DNA from 4 places in the Streptomyces sp. NPDC007991 genome. Region 1 is predicted to be linked to each of the others. Evidence: riboswitches for the same ligand, from Rfam matches in the RefSeq annotation. Region 1 holds a riboswitch; each other region holds the start of a gene.
What was found. Region 1 has a riboswitch for cyclic di-AMP ahead of ACFZDA_RS38765 (transglycosylase SLT domain-containing protein). Riboswitches for the same ligand answer to the same signal wherever they lie in the genome.

Region 1 (2,191 bases):
GGTCTCCAGGATCTGGCCGGTCACCAGCCGTTCGAACGCCTCGGCCTGTACCCGCACCGCCTCCGGGCCGAGGTCGGCCAGGATGTGCGAGGCGCGGGCGAACAGGAAGTCACCGGTGAGGACCGCGACGGAGTTGCCCCAGCGGGCGTTCGCGCTCGCCACCCCGCGCCGCACGGCGGCCTCGTCCATCACGTCGTCGTGGTACAGCGTGGCGAGGTGGGTCAGCTCCACGACGACGGCCGACGGCACGATCCCGGGCGCGTACCGGTCGCCGAACTGGGCGGTGAGCATCACGAGCAGCGGACGGAACCGCTTGCCGCCGGCCCGGACCAGGTGCTGGGCGGCCTCCGTGATGAAGGGCACCTCACTCTTGGTGGCCTCGAGCAAGCCTTCCTCGACAGCCGCCAACCCGGTCTGGACATCGGCTTCCAGAGCCTGGTCCCGCACGCTCAGCCCGAACGGCCCGACGTCGGTCACGAGGGGTCTCCTGTCTGCTGTGTCTGCCGGTGATCACACGGTTTGTCGATAGGTCGCTGCCATCACTCGAGTCAGCGTATCCGGTCACCTTTCGATCACCACCAGCGCCCAGGGTTACAGGCCGGTTGGTATCCGATCACGACCGCTATGTTTTTGATCAGCTCATAAGAGCAGACATTTATCGACTTACCGGGAGGTAATGGCCTATGTGCGATTTGCCGCAATAGGTAAGCGAATCCCCTTCGCGCACATTGCCCCAAGGACTCGTGATCAGTGAGTTGAATCACGTTATCCCCTGTGACGCCCCACTCCGGCACCGGCCCGTACCCCCTTCCGCCGCACGCAAGTTGAGCCTTGGCTTCAGCAAAGGATCAAGTGCCCCATAAGCCCCTGACCAAGGTCAACCACTCGATATGTGACTCCGGTGCTTGTTCCCGACATGTGCTCTCGCATACGTTCCGGGCCTGTCCGGCGGACGCCGAATCCTGCCCCCGCCCGGACTTCCCACACGAACCCACCCACTCACGCAGGGCAGGAGCGGGGGACCCAGGTACGTCGCCGGTCCGCACAGCGGACCGGCTCGGGGTGAAGCCGCCCACGGAGCGACAGCGCCGTGGGCGGCCGGGCACCTCCCGGCCCGAACCCGACAGCTCACCTCGCAGGCGGCGGAGAGGAACATCGCCATGCCCCGAGGCAAGCACCGTCGCACCAGAACCAGTCGGCTCACCCGTCGTGTCGTGGCCATCGGCACCGGCGGAGCGGCCCTCGCCCTGCCGCTGATCGGCGCGACGCAGGCCGGCGCCGCCGAGCCGGCCCGGAGCGCGCCCACCGTCGCGCAGTCCGTGCCGCAGGCGGCCCAGCCCGCCACGTCCCTCACGTACACCGTCGCCAAGGGCGACTCCCTCGCCCGCATCGCGGACAAATACGACGTGCCGGGCGGCTGGAAGCAGCTCTACAAGGACAACCGTGCCGCCGTCGGCGACAACCCGCAGCTGATCCACCCGGGTCTGAAGCTCACGGTGAAGACGGCCAAGGCGGACGCCGCGACGAAGACGGCGACCAAGTCCTCCGCCCCCGCCAAGCCGGCCGCGAAGCCCGCGGGTGGCGTCGCCCAGGCCACCCAGGCCTCCGCGAAGACCTACCCGGACAACCTGGACGGCTGGATCCGCGAGGCGCTGGACATCATGGCGCAGAAGGGGATTCCGGGTTCGTACGACGGCATCTACCGCAACATCATGCGCGAGTCGTCCGGCAACCCCCAGGCGATCAACAACTGGGACTCCAACGCCGCCCAGGGCACCCCGTCCAAGGGTCTGCTCCAGGTCATCGACCCGACCTTCGCCGCCTACCACGTGGCCGGCACCTCCTTCGACCCGTACGACCCGGTCGCCAACATCACGGCGGCCTGCAACTACGCGGCGGCCCGCTACGGCTCGATCGACAACGTCAACGGCCCGTACTGAGCCGTCCCGTCCAGCAGTCGTTCGAGGACGACGGCGATGCCGTCGTCCTCGTTCGACAGGGTGATCTCGTCGGCCACGGCCTTGAGTTCGGGATGGGCGTTGGCCATGGCGACACCGTGGGCGGCCCAGTCGAACATCGGGATGTCGTTGGGCATGTCCCCGAAGGCGATGGTGTCCGCCGGCCGCAGCCCCAGGTGTTCGGCGGCCAGCGCCAGGCCGGTGGCCTTGGTGATGCCGCACGGCTGGAGCTC
Region 2 (2,191 bases), on a different contig from region 1:
CGGACCGGAATCCATGGATATTTTTTGGACAGCCGGACGTGACAAACGCCGAAAGCCCCGGCTCGGGGAGCCGGGGCCTCGGGGGAAGCGGAGTGGTACGCCGTCAGACGCTCACACCGTGCGAGCGGAGGTAGGCGACGGGGTCGATGTCGGAGCCGTACTCGGGGCTCGTACGGGCCTCGAAGTGCAGGTGCGGGCCGGTGACGTTGCCGGTCGCGCCGGACAGGCCGATCTGCTGGCCGGGGGTGACCTTCTGGCCCACCGAGACGCCGATGGACGACAGGTGGCCGTACTGGGTGTACGTGCCGTCGTTCATCTTGATCACGATCTGGTTGCCGTAGGAACCGCCCCAGCCTGCCTCGACGACCTCGCCCATGCCGACCGCGTGGACGGAGGTGCCGGTGGCGGCGTGGAAGTCGACGCCGGTGTGGCTGCCGGAGGACCACAGGCCGCTGCTGGCCTGGTAGCCGGTGGAGATGTACGAGCCGGAGATCGGGGGCACGAAGGTGTTGAGGCGCTTGCGCTCGGCCTCGCGGGCGGCGCGCTCCTTGGCCTCGCGGGCCTTCTCGGCCGCCTCCTTGGCCTCCTTGGCAGCCTCGGCGGCCCGCTCGCGGGCGGCCTCCTCGGCCTTCTTCTTGGCGGCGGCCTCCTCGGCGGCCTGCCTCTGGGCGGCGGCCTGGGCGTCGATCTGCTGGGCCACGGTGCCGCCCATGGTGACGACGGGGGTGAGGCCGGTCTGCTCGACGGAGGGCTCGGCGGCGAAGGCCGGAGCGGCCACGGTGCCGATGACACCGGTGGTGGCGAGGGCCGCGACGCCCGCCGCGCGGGCCGTGCCGCGCTGCATGCGGCTGGGACGACGATGTTTCCCGGTGGCGCGGGTGAACGCCATGGAGTGCCTGGTCCTTTCCTTCCTTCTCGCCTACCGGGTTAGCTGACGGGTTCGGAGCAGGAAGGTCTCCTACGGACCCCCTCGCGGCTCGCGCGGGCGTCCGATTCACCCCAGGGACTGCGGTGGGTCCCCGGCTCCCCTGGCTCGCGCCGTACGGGGACTCGGCGATGACTGTCCGGTGCCGCGGGTGCGGCGCACTGCCTGACGGACAGCCCGGACGAACCTAAGCGGGGCCACTTTCAATTCCCAAACGGATCCCGGTTTTTGTAGCGCATCCCACAGGGCAGACAGGCAACCTCCGCACCAATTCGGGCATAAAGGAGCCCTGGTGCCTTAGAAGACAACCAGGGCCCCTACGCGCGCGTGCCGCTACTCGGCGGCCACGACGGAGACTTCGCCGATACCCAGGGCCTCGACCGGGTCCTTGATCTGCGCCGCGTCACCGACGAGCACCGTCACCAGACGGTCCACCGGGAAGGCGCTGACGGCCGCCGCGGTGGCCTCCACGGTGCCGGTCGCGGCGAGCTGCCGGTACAACGTGGCCTGGAAGTCGTCGGGCAGGTGCTGCTCGACCTGGTCGGCCAGCGTGCTCGCGACGGCCGCCGCCGTCTCGTACTTCAGCGGCGCCACGCCGACCAGGTTCTGCACGGCGACGTCCCGCTCGGCGTCGGTCAGTCCCTCGGCGGCGAGTGTGCGCAGCACCGTCCACAGGTCCTGGAGGGCGGGGCCGGTGTTGGGCGTGTCCACCGAGCCGCTGATGGCGAGCATCGCGGCACCGGTCCCGTCCGGGGCGGACCTGAGGACCTGGCCGAAGGCCCGCACCCCGTAGGTGTAGCCCTTCTCCTCGCGCAGCACGCGGTCCAGGCGGGAGGTGAGGGTGCCGCCGAGGCAGTACGTGCCGAGCACCTGCGCGGGCCACACGCGGTCGTGCCGGTCCGGGCCGATCCGGCCGATCAGCAGCTGCGTCTGGACGGCGCCGGGGCGGTCCACGATGACGACCCGGCCGGTGTCGTCGGCGGTCACCGGCGGCACCGGGCGCGGCTCGGCCGCGGAGCCGGTCCAGGCGCCCAGCGTGTCGCCGAGCAGGGCGTCGAGGTCGATGCCGGTGAGGTCGCCGACGACCACGGCGGTGGCCGTGGCGGGCCTGACGTGCCTCTCGTAGAAGGCGCGTACGGCCGCGGAGTCGATCGCGGCGACCGTCTCCTCGGTGCCCTGGCGGGGCCGGGACATGCGCGAGTCCGCCGGGAAGAGCTCCTTGGAGAGCTCCACGGCGGCACGGCGGGCGGGGTTGGCCAGCTCGTG
Region 3 (2,191 bases), on a different contig from region 1:
TCGAGTCCTGCTCGGGCGGCGGCGGCCGGATCGACATCGGTGTGCTCGGCCGCACGGACCAGGTGTGGACCTCGGACAACACCGACCCGCTCGACCGGCTCGCCATCCAGCACGGCTTCAGCCAGATCCACCCGGCCCGGGTCATGGCCGCCTGGGTCACCGACAGCCCGAACGCCATGCTCAACCAGCGGGCCAGCTCCCTGCGGTTCCGGTTCGTCAGCGCCATGGCCGGGGTACTCGGGGTCGGCGGCGACCTCACGAAGTGGACGGAGCGGGAACTCGCCGAGGCGCGGGACTGGGTGGAGCTCTACAAGGAGATCAGGCCCGTGGTGCAGCGCGGCGACCTGTACCGGCTGCGCCCGCCGGAGGGCGGCCTGAGCGCCGTGCAGTACGTCCTCGGCGACGAGACCGTCGTCCTGGCCTGGCTCCAGGCGCAGCGCTACGGCGAGCCCGTTCCGGCACTCCGGCTGCGGGGCCTCGATCCCGCGGCGTCGTACGAATGCCTCACAACGGGCGAAGTGCATCGAGGGGGCGTACTGCTCCATCACGGACTGCGGGTCGGCCTGCGCGGGGATCTAAATGCCGCTGTCGTCCGGCTTAAGCGCAAGTAGCCCTTCTGTCCGAATAGGCAGTGCTTCAGTTGTTTAGGCGTAACGTGCCCCGACTGTAAAGGGGATGAGGTCGGGGTGCGTGAGCATCGTCATATTCGTGACGATGTGTTGTTGCCATGTGCACGTAATTCTGGCGCGATTCAGGGGTATTGCGGGATGCGGGAGATCGGTAATCCACGCTCCGTGACGGAAAAAGTGCCGACGCGTCAAGAAAAACGCCGTCACGGGGAACCGCACGCTTGTCCCTTTGCGTCCTGGTCGCTTACGTTCCACACCCATCCGGACGGACGCCTAATCCTGCCGCCGCCCGGAGCCCCACACACTGACCCGACGTACGGCAGGAGCGGGGGACCCACAGGTAAGACGCCTGTTCCGGTTCCCGGAACGGCTTGGGGTTAAGCCGCGCCTCGGCGTGGCCGGACATCTCCAGTCCGCACCCGACAGCTCACCTCGCAGGCGACGGAGAGGAATTCGCCATGCCCGCGAAGGGTAAGCACCGCCGCCCGAAGTCCCAGCGTTTCACCCGCTCCATCGTCGTCGCCGGAACCGGTGGGGCCGCTCTCGCCCTTCCGCTCATGGGGGCCGCCGGCGCCCACGCCGCCACTCCGAAGTCGACTCCGGAAAGAGTCGTCCAGTCCGCTCCGGCCGCCGAGAAGAAGGCCGCCGAAAAGGCCACGGGCGCCCGCTCGTACACCGTGCGGGCCGGTGACTGTCTCGCGAAGATCGCCGACGAGCAGAATGTCGACGGCGGCTGGAAGAAGCTCTACGCGGACAATCGTGACGCCGTCGGTGACGACCCGTCGCTGATCCACCCGGGGCTGAAGCTGGCGATCGGCAAGAAGGCGGCGGCGAGTGCGCCCAAGCCCGCTGCCCCGTCGAAGCCCTCGGCTTCCCAGTCCTCGGCTTCGAAGTCCTCCGCCTCCGAGTCGCCCTCGAAGCCGGCTGCCGCGAAGCCGGCCGCCGCGACCTCCAGCGGCTTCACCCTCCCGGTGGAGGGCGCCACCATCGGTACCCCGTACCACATGGCCGGCAGCATGTGGTCCAGCGGATACCACACCGGTGTGGACTTCGTCGTTCCGACCGGCACCTCGCTCAAGGCCGTCGGCGCGGGCACGGTCGTCTCCGCCGGCTGGGGCGGGGCGTACGGCAACCAGGTCGTCATCAAGCTGAACGACGGTTTCTACGCGCAGTACGCCCACCTGTCCTCGCTCTCCGTCTCGGCCGGCCAGACCGTGAGCGAAGGACAGCAGATCGGCCTGTCCGGTGCCACCGGCAACGTGACCGGACCGCACCTGCACTTCGAGATCCGCACCACGCCGGACTACGGCTCGGACGTGGACCCGGTCGCCTACCTGCGCTCGCACGGCGTCTCCGTCGGCTGACCGACCGCGTCACCGCCCGCCTGACACGCGACCGAAGGCCGGACCCCGATCCCCGGGTCCGGCCTTCGGTGTGTGCGCCTTGCGAGTGTGCGCGCCATACGGGTGTGCTCCCGTTTCGATCGCTCCAAGGGATCGACAGCGGGCGGCAGTTGGGACACAGTGATCCCGTCCGGAGCGCAAGCGCTTTCTAGAGCCTTC
Region 4 (2,191 bases), on a different contig from region 1:
GGACCGGATCGTCCCCCATCGGGGGGCCACCCTGGCGCCGCCGACCGGAGAGTGAGCCGCCGGTGCTCCCGCCCGAACTGCCGCCGCTGCCCGCACTGACCCGCGCCGAGGCGGAGTTGATCGACCGTTACCTGGAGGTCGTCGACCTGCTCGGCCGGATCAACCCCGCCCTGCCCGGCGACACCTACCGCGGACTGCGCGCCGCCCAGGCCCTGGTCGGCAAGGCGACCGCGCTGCGCGACGCACTGACCCTGATGCACCAGCGGGGCGAGACGGAACTGCACGCCGGCACCCTCGGCCGGGCGCTGCGGGTGCTGGACGGCGAGCGGCGCACGGCCCGCGTCACCCTGCCCCCGGAGTCCGTCAGTTGACCTGTTCCGCCGGCCCGGACGCCCGCCGCGCCGGCGAAGCGTCCGGGCCTGAGTCGAAACGGTCCGAACGGCGTACCTCTGTTCGGAGTAGACGCGAGACTTTTTTCCGGGCCCTCACAGTTGCGGAACGCGCGTGACCCGGGGGCGGAATGGGACATTCCATCGCTGGTCCGGCGGTCCGTGGACCTGTGGACGGCGGGTCGAACACAGACGTGTCCACCCGAACGGGCGAGTGGTGAGTAACAACACAAACCCCCGGTTCCATTGGGATTTCCGGACAAGCATGCGTCAAGATCCCTGACTGACGACAAGCCCCCGCCACAGCGGCGGGGCGGTCCGGGCGGACGCCGAGTCCTGCCGCCGCCTGGATGACCGGTCGACAGGAGTGGATCGGCAGGAGTGGAGGACCCAAGCACGACGGGTCGCCGGGACGGTCACGCCATGACCGGGCCCGAGCAGCCCTTGGGGTGAAGCCGCGTCAGCGGCCGGGCAACTTCGCCAGCCCGAATCCGACAGGTCATCCTTCACAGGCGGCTGACGAAGGGTTGCGCATGACTGCGCTCAATCGTGTCCCGTCGCTGATGGTCCGGGCCGGTACGGCCTCGGCCCTCACCATCGCCGCCGTGGGCGGCTCGATCGTGGCCCCCGGCCTCTCCTCCGAGGCGGCGGCAGCCACACCAGCGACCAAGGCGCTCCAGATCGCGGCCTCGAAGAAGGGATCGCCCTACCGGTACGGGGCCACCGGCCCGCACCGGTTCGACTGCTCCGGCCTCACGCTGTACTCGTTCAAGAAGGCGGGCAAGAAGCTGCCCCGCACGGCCGCCCAGCAGTACAACAAGACGCGCCACATCTCCGCCAAGAACCGCAAGGCGGGAGACCTGGTGTTCTTCCACTCGGGCAGCAGCGTGTACCACGTCGGTATCTACGCGGGTAAAAACAAGCTCTGGCACGCCCCGAAGAGCGGTGACGTGGTGCGGTTGCAGAAGCTCTGGACCAAGAGCGTCTGGTACGGGCGCGTGAAGTGATCCGCCCGGCGTGCGGCGGCGCCCCTGACGTGCCGCCGCACGCCGGAGCGTGACACGGCCTTATGTGGTTACCCGTCCCCCATGGCCGAGCACCGTCCCTGCACCGCACGCGGCGAGACCCCGCTCCAACGCGCCGACCGGAACTTCGTCGAGCTGCTCCAGGAGCTCCGGGTCACCCAGACGGGCGTACAGATCCTGTTCGCGTTCCTGTTGTCCCTCGCGTTCACCTCGCGCTTCACGTCCCTCGACACGGTCCAGCGCGTCACGTACGTCATCACACTGCTGCTGGCGGTCCTGGCCGCGGCGCTCTTCACGGCGCCGGCCGCGCTGCACCGCTTGCTCTTCCAGCAGGGCGCCAAGCCGCGCATCGTGCAGGTGTCCTCACGGCTGGCCACCACCGGCCTGGTCGTGCTGGTGTTCGCCTTCAGCGGTTCCGTGCTGCTGGTGGTGGATGTGACGACCGGTCGGGTCGGCGGCATCGCCGCGGGCGCCGCGACGTTCCTGGTCTGTGTCGGCCTGTGGGGGCTGCTCCCCCGGCTGGTGCGGCGGGCGGGCCCGCGCGACGAGACGCAGGGCGGCTCCGGGCGACCGGAAGCCACCGCCGAGGAACCGGCCGCGTCGAGCGCCGCCCGGATCCCCACGCCCCTGCGCGGCACCATCAGGCAGCCCTCAGGGGTTCGAGAAGGAGCAGCACACCGAGAAGTGTCAGCGCGGCACCGGTGATCCCCTCGACGGCCCGCGCGGCACGCGGCTCGCGCAGCCACCGGCCGAGCCGGTCGACCAGCAGCGCCACGG

Region 2: linked by a shared signal. The riboswitch ahead of ACFZDA_RS00580 (peptidoglycan DD-metalloendopeptidase family protein) and the one ahead of ACFZDA_RS38765 (transglycosylase SLT domain-containing protein) in region 1 are both predicted to bind cyclic di-AMP.
Region 3: linked by a shared signal. The riboswitch ahead of ACFZDA_RS13320 (peptidoglycan DD-metalloendopeptidase family protein) and the one ahead of ACFZDA_RS38765 (transglycosylase SLT domain-containing protein) in region 1 are both predicted to bind cyclic di-AMP.
Region 4: linked by a shared signal. The riboswitch ahead of ACFZDA_RS19600 (NlpC/P60 family protein) and the one ahead of ACFZDA_RS38765 (transglycosylase SLT domain-containing protein) in region 1 are both predicted to bind cyclic di-AMP.

Annotation. Positions count from the first base shown of each region.
Region 1 covers NZ_JBIBJD010000020.1:126,948-129,138, reverse strand. Annotated here, with positions in the region: gene ACFZDA_RS38770 (polyprenyl synthetase family protein) at 1-477, opposite strand, end outside; cyclic di-AMP (ydaO/yuaA leader) riboswitch at 983-1,157, shown strand; gene ACFZDA_RS38765 (transglycosylase SLT domain-containing protein) at 1,161-1,940, shown strand; gene ACFZDA_RS38760 (Cof-type HAD-IIB family hydrolase) at 1,904-2,191, opposite strand, start outside.
Region 2 covers NZ_JBIBJD010000001.1:148,240-150,430, reverse strand. Annotated here, with positions in the region: gene ACFZDA_RS00580 (peptidoglycan DD-metalloendopeptidase family protein) at 104-889, opposite strand; cyclic di-AMP (ydaO/yuaA leader) riboswitch at 903-1,066, opposite strand; gene ACFZDA_RS00575 (insulinase family protein) at 1,259-2,191, opposite strand, start outside.
Region 3 covers NZ_JBIBJD010000004.1:376,259-378,449, reverse strand. Annotated here, with positions in the region: gene ACFZDA_RS13325 (alpha-galactosidase) at 1-611, shown strand, start outside; cyclic di-AMP (ydaO/yuaA leader) riboswitch at 922-1,083, shown strand; gene ACFZDA_RS13320 (peptidoglycan DD-metalloendopeptidase family protein) at 1,088-1,993, shown strand.
Region 4 covers NZ_JBIBJD010000006.1:437,021-439,211, forward strand. Annotated here, with positions in the region: gene ACFZDA_RS19590 (ATP-dependent Clp protease proteolytic subunit) at 1-55, shown strand, start outside; gene ACFZDA_RS19595 (hypothetical protein) at 63-371, shown strand; cyclic di-AMP (ydaO/yuaA leader) riboswitch at 707-919, shown strand; gene ACFZDA_RS19600 (NlpC/P60 family protein) at 923-1,396, shown strand; gene ACFZDA_RS19605 (DUF6328 family protein) at 1,478-2,119, shown strand; gene ACFZDA_RS19610 (LysE family transporter) at 2,055-2,191, opposite strand, start outside.